2 regions of the Cytobacillus sp. BC1816 genome follow, and region 1 is predicted to be linked to the other one. Evidence: riboswitches for the same ligand, from Rfam matches in the RefSeq annotation. Region 1 holds a riboswitch; the other holds the start of a gene.

What was found. A riboswitch is a leader RNA that binds a small molecule or an ion and turns the genes downstream of it on or off. The one in region 1 is predicted to bind S-adenosylmethionine.
Region 2: it holds a riboswitch for S-adenosylmethionine, as region 1 does, so the genes downstream of both, ACR42H_RS08430 (2,3-diketo-5-methylthiopentyl-1-phosphate enolase) here and ACR42H_RS23355 (O-acetylhomoserine aminocarboxypropyltransferase/cysteine synthase family protein) in region 1, are expected to answer to the same signal.

The regions. Positions count from the first base shown of each region.
Region 1 covers NZ_CP195611.1:4,595,025-4,599,440, reverse strand. Annotated here, with positions in the region: gene ACR42H_RS23365 (MFS transporter) at 1-1,039, shown strand, start outside; gene ACR42H_RS23360 (hypothetical protein) at 1,263-1,601, shown strand; SAM riboswitch class I at 1,653-1,754, shown strand; gene ACR42H_RS23355 (O-acetylhomoserine aminocarboxypropyltransferase/cysteine synthase family protein) at 2,000-3,316, shown strand; SAM riboswitch class I at 3,457-3,560, shown strand; gene ACR42H_RS23350 (methionine ABC transporter ATP-binding protein) at 3,714-4,416, shown strand, end outside.
Region 2 covers NZ_CP195611.1:1,590,893-1,595,308, reverse strand. Annotated here, with positions in the region: gene ACR42H_RS08435 (2-hydroxy-3-keto-5-methylthiopentenyl-1-phosphate phosphatase) at 1-539, opposite strand, end outside; gene ACR42H_RS08430 (2,3-diketo-5-methylthiopentyl-1-phosphate enolase) at 532-1,764, opposite strand; SAM riboswitch class I at 1,851-1,954, opposite strand; gene ACR42H_RS08425 (pyridoxal phosphate-dependent aminotransferase) at 2,047-3,219, opposite strand; gene ACR42H_RS08420 (carbon-nitrogen family hydrolase) at 3,362-4,147, shown strand; gene ACR42H_RS08415 (metalloregulator ArsR/SmtB family transcription factor) at 4,185-4,416, opposite strand, start outside.

The sequences.
Region 1 (4,416 bases):
TGGCAGAAAAAGAGCGATGCTGTTTGGGGCTGTTGCCACAGGTGTCGCTATGCTTTTCAGAAGTATGGTTGAAATGCAGGAACTCCTGATTTTATTCGCCTTTTTTACAGGGCTGACTACAGCATTTCTGCAAGTATCCGGCATACCATGGCTGGCTGAGAATTCAAAGGCTGACCAAAGGGTTCATTTATTCAGCATCCATTTTGCCATTATGACGGGTGCAAATGTAATCGGAAACTTAAGCGGAGGCATCTTAACGGATGTATTTTCTTTATTTGTTGATCAGCTCATCAGCATCCGGATTACACTTCTGGTTGCAAGTATTTTCTTCATAGCAGGTCTTGTTCCCATCCTGCGTTTCGCAGAAGCACCGATAGAAAAAAATGATGTAAGAGGCCTAAAAGATTTTTCGTTCAAAAACCTATCGGCTAAAAATGAAGGCGTCAAAATTATCGCCATGTTTGCTTTTGCGCAGCTGCTAATAGGAACTGGAGCAGGACTGGTTATCCCTTATCTAAATCTATACTTCGCAGACCGTTTTGAAGCTTCCAATTCAGCGATTGGCATTATTATTTCATTAGGGCAGGCTGCCACAGCTTTTGCTATGATTATCGGCCCGGTTGTGGTAAGGAAGGTGGGAGAAGTCAGAGCAGTTGTAATCCTGCAGCTCATGTCACTTCCTTTTCTGCTTTTAACTGCCTATACAGAGCATCTTTGGCTGGCTGCCATCGGCTTTTTGTTCCGGCAGGCATTAATGAATGCTGGAAACCCAATACAAATGTCGCTTATGATGTCCAGGGTAAATGATTCGATGAAAGGGCTGGCAAACTCCGTCAATCAGATGGTTTTTAATTTGGGCTGGGCTGTAATGGGACCTGTTTCAACAGGAATCGTCATGAGATATGGAGATTATTGGGGATATGCACTCGTATTCTCCATTACAGCTTCTTTATATTTGATAGGCTCTCTCTATTTTTTCTTTGTTTTCAGAAACTATAATAAGACAAAAACTGCAGCACCTTCCGTAAAAACAGTATAATCTGACATATTTCTCGGGAAATGAAAGACAATGCCTCATAAACTGGCATTGTCTTTCTGGTTTTTCCAGAGTTAATAACCTTTAACTTCGAGAACTGTCTAGCTCCAGCGCCTGGAGGGCAAGGCGCTGGAGCTTTTCTGATTTTGTCGAAAGAAAATTAAAGGATTGCAGCCCTTTATTACTGAATATTAAGGATGATAAACCCATTAAAAGAGGTGAGGCTGTGAAGGATTTACCTGATGTATTTATCCGGGAATTAAAGGCTAAAGGTCATCTTGGCTACTTTTTAAGAAAGTCAAATTTCTCTTTGCTTATTAAGGCGGGAAATATAAGCATTCCTCTGAAAATTTTAAATGGGGAAATCCGGAAGGCAGGTCACACCAGCCATTTTGATGTGGAGATCTATGGCTCTGAAAAAGCTGTGCTGTCACTGATTTTAGGAGAGTTAAAGTTAAGGGATGCCCTTTCCCAAAATATAATAAAGATGGAAACCACCTTCAGAGAAAAATTGCTCCTCGAAACCTTTTTCTGTTTAGGGAAAATTTCATATCACAATACTTGACCATTTTTTAAATAGTATGATAACATCGTTTTAACATTAATTAACTGAATATTCTTATCAAGAGAGGCGGAGGGACTGGCCCAGTGAAGCCCGGCAACCGGTAAAGTACACGGTGCTAAATCCAGCAGAGCGGGATGCTCTGGAAGATAAGAAGAGACGAAAAAGCCCTCTTCTTATGAAGATGGCTTTTTCAACTTATAAGAATCTTTATCTTTGATATTTGTTAACTGTCTAGCTCCAGGCGCCATCGGCTCTTAGGTCTAAGTTAATCCGTCAAAAGGTTAAAGAGCAGCCTTTCAGACGGTTCGTCTTATGCTTGCCGCCGATAAGCGGGCGCCTTGCGCTTTTCTTAGTTCTTCAATAAGAAATACTAAAATTTTTATAGAGGAGAGAAAGCAATGACTGATAAACAAAAAAATTACCGTTTTGAAACAATTGGAGTACATGGGGGACTGAAGCCAGACCCTGTAACTGGCGCAAGGGCGTTACCGATTTACCAGAATAATGCTTACCAGTTCAAGAATACAGATCACGCTGCAGATCTCTTTGCTCTTAAAGAACCAGGATATATTTATAGCAGGATACATAATCCGACTGTAAGTGTATTTGAGGAAAGAGTGGCCTTGCTTGAAGGAGGAGTTGGGGCCCTGGCTCTTGCAAGCGGACAGTCTGCCATTACGCTTGCCATTTTAAACATAGCTGAAGCAGGGGATGAAATTATTGCTGCGTCCAATTTATATGGCGGTACTTATAATTTGTTTGCAGTCACACTTCCCAAGTATGGAATTAAAGTGAAACTGGTAGATCCAAAAGATCCGGAAAATTTCCGTAACGCAATGACAGATAAAACAAAGGCCATTTTTGCCGAAACGATTGGAAACCCAAGCTTAAAAATCCTGGATATTGAAAAGGTTGCAGCAATTGCACACGAGAATGGTGTGCCTCTAATTGTCGATAACACCTTTGCTACACCTTATCTATGCAGGCCTATCGAACATGGTGCTGACATTGTTATACACTCTGCGACTAAATGGCTGCTCGGTAATGGAACCACAATGGGAGGAATTATAGTAGATGGCGGAAAATTTGACTGGAATTCCCATAAGTTTCCGGGCTTTACAGAACCTGATCCGAGCTACCATGATATTGTCTATAGTGAAGCAATTGGCGAGGCGGCCTATATTATCAAAGCGCGCGTTCAGCTGTTAAGAGACTTAGGTCCTGCTATGAGTGCGCAAAGTGCATTTCAATTTACATTGGGGCTTGAGACTTTGCATGTACGTATGAAAGAGCATGTTGCCAATACGAAAAAAGTAGTGGAGTATCTAGAGGCGCATCCAGCTGTTAATTGGGTGCTTTATCCTGGGCATGAAAGCCATCCGGACAAAAAATTGGCGGATAAATACTTGCCTAAAGGAGCTGGAGCTGTGGCTGTGTTTGGAATTGCTGGCGGAAGAGAAGCTGGGGCCAAGCTAATAAACAGCCTGCAGCTTTGGGCACATGTGGCAAATGTCGGGGATGCTAAGAGCCTGATTATCCACCCTGCAAGTACCACTCACCAGCAGCTGGATGAAGAAGGTTTAAAAGCTGCGGGAGTGCCGGAGGATCTAATTCGAATTTCTATCGGAATCGAGAATGCGGAAGATTTGATTGAAGATCTGGAACAGGCGATAGAAGCAGCTGCAGGCATTACATCACTTGCTGCGAAGGCATAAAGGAAAATTTACCATTCATTTTTTTCCGAAAGTTTAAAATTTCTTCGTTGACACCTTTTTGATAGCTGTGATACGATAGCAAACGTAATTAATAAACTGCTAAATTTATTTAAAGTATTAATTGAATATAAATCGTTACGCTCTTATCAAGAGAGGTGGAGGGAAGTGCCCTATGAAGCCCGGCAACCGTCAATTAATTGAAATGGTGCCAATTCACTCAAAGCATAGCTTTGACAGATGAGAGAAAGGACTTAATTTTTAATGCCTTTCTGCTCATGTGCAGAAAGGCATTTTTGCTTTTAGCGCATGAAAGCCTATAAGGAGTAAAAAATAGGGAAATAAAAGCAGTCTAATAATTATAATCTGTATCTTTCGATTAAAGAGGTGACAATTCACGTTGATTTATATAAAAGATGTACAGAAGATTTTCTCTTCAAAGAAAGGCCAGGTAAAAGCAGTTGACGATGTAAACCTGGAAGTAAAAGAAGGAGAAATCTTCGGAGTTATCGGATATAGCGGTGCAGGTAAAAGTACCTTGATCCGCATGCTGAATGGGCTGGAGCTTCCTACCCATGGCAGTGTGACAGTTGCAGGCAATGAGGTTTCAAAGATAAAGGGAAGCAAACTAAGAAAAGCGCGTCAGGAAATAAGCATGATCTTCCAGCATTTCAATCTATTATGGTCGAGAACGGTAAGGGAGAATATCGCTTTTCCGCTTGAAATCGCTGGTATTTCCCGGCAGGAAAGGCTGAAAAGGGTTGATGAACTCATTAAACTCGTTGGCCTTGAAGGAAGAGAAGATGCCTATCCTTCCCAGCTCAGCGGCGGTCAAAAACAAAGGGTTGGAATTGCCAGAGCCCTTGCCAATAATCCAAAAGTACTGCTTTGTGATGAGGCGACATCTGCACTTGATCCGCAGACTACAGATTCCATTTTGGAGCTGCTTGTTGACATCAATGAGCGTCTGGGCTTAACGATTGTCCTAATTACTCATGAAATGCACGTTATCCGTAAAATCTGCCATCGGGTTGCAGTCATGGAAGGTGGTCGAATTGTTGAAATCGGGCCAGTATTGGATGTGTTTAGGAATCCAAAAGCTT
Region 2 (4,416 bases), 2.3 Mb from region 1:
TCTGCCTGTTTGGCAGCCTCCAGATCAGTTACTGAATCTCCGATCACCACTTTAAAGGTGTCCTCATCCTCTAGTTTCCTCATAATAGAAGGCTTGCAGCAGCCGCAATTATTATTGCATTTTTCATCGCAGCTATGAGGCCATAAGATTTTTATTGTATCACCGCTAAAATCAGAACTATTGCAGAATACCTCTTCAAAGGGTCCATACTCATTCAGTACAGGTGCCACAAAAAAGTCTATTCCTCCGCTGACTATATAAAGCGGTATTTTTTCTTTTGCCAGAAAATCGATAAATGGCTGAAATCCCTCTCTTACTCTCGCATTTTCTAAGATGAAATCGGTGATATCATCTTTCAGACTGCTTGGGAGAAGGGAAAACATCTTTCCTACTCCTTCTTGAATGGATATTTCCTGTCCCAAAACTTGATTTTTAATCCCTTCCCAATGGGAAGGAGCAAAGTGCTTCATGATATGAATGATGTTATCATTTTCGGTAATAGTTCCATCAAAATCACAAAAAACCGCCACTTTAGCCATTCTTTACAGCCACCTCTTTATATCCCCACAAATCAATCGCTTTTTTTAATTCAGGGAAGTTTGATGGAGCATCTGTCAAAGAAGCCCCCTTTAAAATTAAATCAATTGCCTGGCGGAATGCCAAACCTCCTCCTCTTGCCCCATCCGGATGCCCATGTACGCCACCTCCGGCATTAATTACACTGTCTATTCCGAAGTCTTCGAAAAGCAAAGGCACAAGACCCGGGTGGATGCCGGCCGATGGAACCGGAAAGGTTCTTTTGCAGAAATCATTCTTAGTCAGGGCATCCCCAATTGACAATGCCTGAGTTTTTTCAAGGGCAACCGATCCATAAGGTGATGGGAATAGAGACAAGTCGGTCCCTGCATACCTGAGGAGTTTGCCTAAAAGCAAAGGATAGGAAATCCCATAAACACTTGAAGCAGAAAGAGCTCCACTAACCGCAGGATGTGCCATGATAGGCAGCCCAATCTCATTATCTTCTCTTAGTGACTGCAAAACATCGAGCCCATAAGAAAATACATTGAACAGAAGAAGGTCTGCACCAAGGCTGGATGCTTTCCTTGCCTTATCTTTTAAATCAAAAGACCTCCCTGTTAAATTCACAGCATATAGGGTACGGTGGCCTGTTTCCTCATAAACCTGCCTTAGCACTTCTTTGCCTTCTGTTATCCGGTCTTCAAAAGGTGTAAGGCGGTTTTCAAATAGAATTTCATCATCTTTTACAAGGTCGATTCCACCAAGGGCCTGTTCCCTCAGCTGCGAAGTTAAAAAATCCATGTCTTTGCCAAGCACCCCTTTGAAGATACTCATCAAAAGGGGTCTATCATATACATTCAGTTTTTCCCTCAGTCCGTCAATCCCAAATCGAGGCCCAGGGAAAAAGCTTTTAAGTTCCTTGGAAAACTGTAAATCTAACAATTTAATCTTTCCATCCAATGATAGTTTTCCAAAGACTGTTGTCAATATTGCCGGTAAATCAGGACTGAAATTTACAGTAGGATAGGCAATCTTAATGACTGCAGCTGTTTCCTTTCTTTCTTCATCTTTAGTATGGTCTTCAACAGAAACGACCCTGCCTTTATGCTTTTCCAGCTGCTGTTTTTCAAGTTCGGGCAAATGGGTCCATGACCCGACCGTTAAGCCTAAAGCGATCTCCTCAGCCTTTTTCTCCGGGTTATGTTTTTCATCATGAACCAGATACGTTGCAATAATTTCACTCATGTATATCCTTCCTTTCAAAAATCAAAGAATGAGAACGATAAAAAACCTCTTCAAATAAGAAGAGGTTAGCATAGCCATCTAACATCTTCTTATCTATCAGCTATAAGCTGCAAGATTTAGCACCGTGCTCAGGTATAAGTCGGTTGCCGGGCTTCATAGGGCTAGTCCCTCCGCCTGCTCTTGATAAGAAAACGAAACAAGTATTCAGTTAATTTAGAATTAAAATTTAATTAAAATTATGACAGTGCTTAATATTTTTGTCAATTGAATTTTGAAATAAATTTAAAATAAATTTAATTTTTGTATTCGTGCCACCGCTTCTTTAAGTCTATCCTCAGATGTCAGTAAACCGGCTCTCACATACCCTTCTCCAAAATCACCAAATCCAATGCCAGGTGCAACCGCAATATGCGCTTTATCTAAGAGATAGTCAGCAAACTCTTCCGATGTAAATTGTTCAGGGACCTTAAGCCATGCAAAAAAGGAGCCTTTAGGAGCTTGTACATCCCATCCAATTTCCCTAAGGCCAGAGATGAATGAATTCCGTCTGGATTCGTAGATGGAATTCAATTCCTTAACACAATCCTGTGGTCCTGACAGAGCAGCTGCTGCAGCTTCCTGAACAGCACCAAACAAGCTGACATATAGATGATCCTGCATAAGGTTCAGTGCTGTGATGACACTTTCATTTCCAGCTGCAAATCCAACTCTCCAGCCTGCCATATTAAAGGTCTTTGAAAGTGTATATATTTCAATTCCGACCTCTTTTGCCCCTTCTGCCTGAAGAAAACTTTCAGGTTTTATGCCGTCAAAACCAATTCCTCCATATGCAAAATCATGGATAATGCAAATGCCATGGCTTCGGCTCAAATCAACTGTTTCTTGAAAAAAATCCTTGTTTGCCACTGCTCCAGTCGGATTATTTGGATAATTAAGGAACATCAGTTTTGCTGCATTTAGCTGGTCTGCTGACAATTCATTGTATACTGGCAAGAAGTTATTTTCCTCTCTTAGAGGCATTGTCACCATCTTTGCTTTGGCAAGTGCCACACCTGACCAATAATCAGGATATCCCGGGTCCGGAACCAATATGCTGTCCCCAGGATTTAAAAGGCATTGAGGGATTTCAACCAGGCCGGCTTTACCACCAAAAAGGATGGCTATTTCGGTTTCGGGATTCAATTCAACATCAAATTCCCTTTTATAAAAGTCTGCAGCTGCCTTCTTAAAGTAAGGGAAGCCCTGGAAAGGGGAATATTTATGATTTTGCGGATTATCGGCTGCACTTTGAAGACTCTTGACAATATGCTCTGGTGTAGGCATATCAGGGTTTCCTTGTCCAAGATTGATGACATCATGCCCTTGTTCGAGCTTTTCCCCCACTTTAGCTGTCAAAGATGCAAAGAACTGTTTAGGCAGACTTTTCAAAAGATCTGATTGCGGATAATTTACCAAATTGTTCACCTGCTTAAAAAAAGATTGAAAATATAGTCACAAATGATATAACGTAAATGGTAAGATGTAAAGTAAAATTTTGAAAATTTCCATCTATCGGACTAATATTACCATAAGGATATAATGATTGCGGGGGAGTTTTATGAAATTAAAGATTGCCTGTTTGCAAATGGATATTGCATTTGGAAAACCTGAGGAAAATTTTAAAGCAGCCGAAATTATGATTAAAAAGGCGATTAGGGATAATCCGGATGTTATTGTGCTGCCGGAACTTTGGACTACTGGCTATGATTTGACCAGAATGGGTGAAATTGCAGACCAGGATGCCGGATCATCGCTAGTTTTTTTGAAAGAGGCCGCACAGAGCAATCGGGTTCATCTGATTGGCGGATCTGTTGCAAAGAAAACACCCGAAGGCATTTACAACACTCTGCTGATTGTAGATAACAAAGGTGACCTTATACATGAATACAGCAAGCTGCACTTATTCAAGCTAATGAATGAACATCTCTATCTGAAAGGAGGGAAATCCAAGGGAGTATTTTCTCTGGAAAATAGGAAGTTTGCAGGGATGATTTGTTATGATATCCGTTTTCCTGAGTGGGTGCGGACCCATACAGCAGAAGGTACTGAAGCTTTATTTGTAGTAGCTGAATGGCCACTGGCCCGGCTGGCACATTGGCGGGCACTTTTGATTGCACGTGCCATTGAAAACCAATGCTACGTAATTGCATGCAACCGCTCTGGCTCTGATCCTGACAATGTCTTTGCAGGCCATTCAATGATTATAGATCCCTGGGGCGAAGTGCTTGCAGAAGGTTCTGAAACGGAAGAAATCCTATATGCTGAAATAGACCTGGATAAAGTGAAAGAAGTCCGCAGCATGATTCCTATTTTTACTGACCGCAAACCGGATTTTTACTCTTAATGGCATGCAGGGGCCCTGACTGGGGCCCTGCCCTGCTTTACCCTTCTATTTTTGCCCACATTTCCTGAGGATTTAATTCATAAATGCCATTTTCCCTGTACATATAATGATTTATAATAAATTCTCTGCGTATCGTCGCATAGTCTTCATGATACTGTTTAATATATTCGTTAAGCTCTTTTTCTTCATATTTTTTTCCCATTTTCAACCCTTTGATTAGATGCTCAAAAACCATGAGTTTCTTCTTCCTTTGTGCAGGAATATTCTTC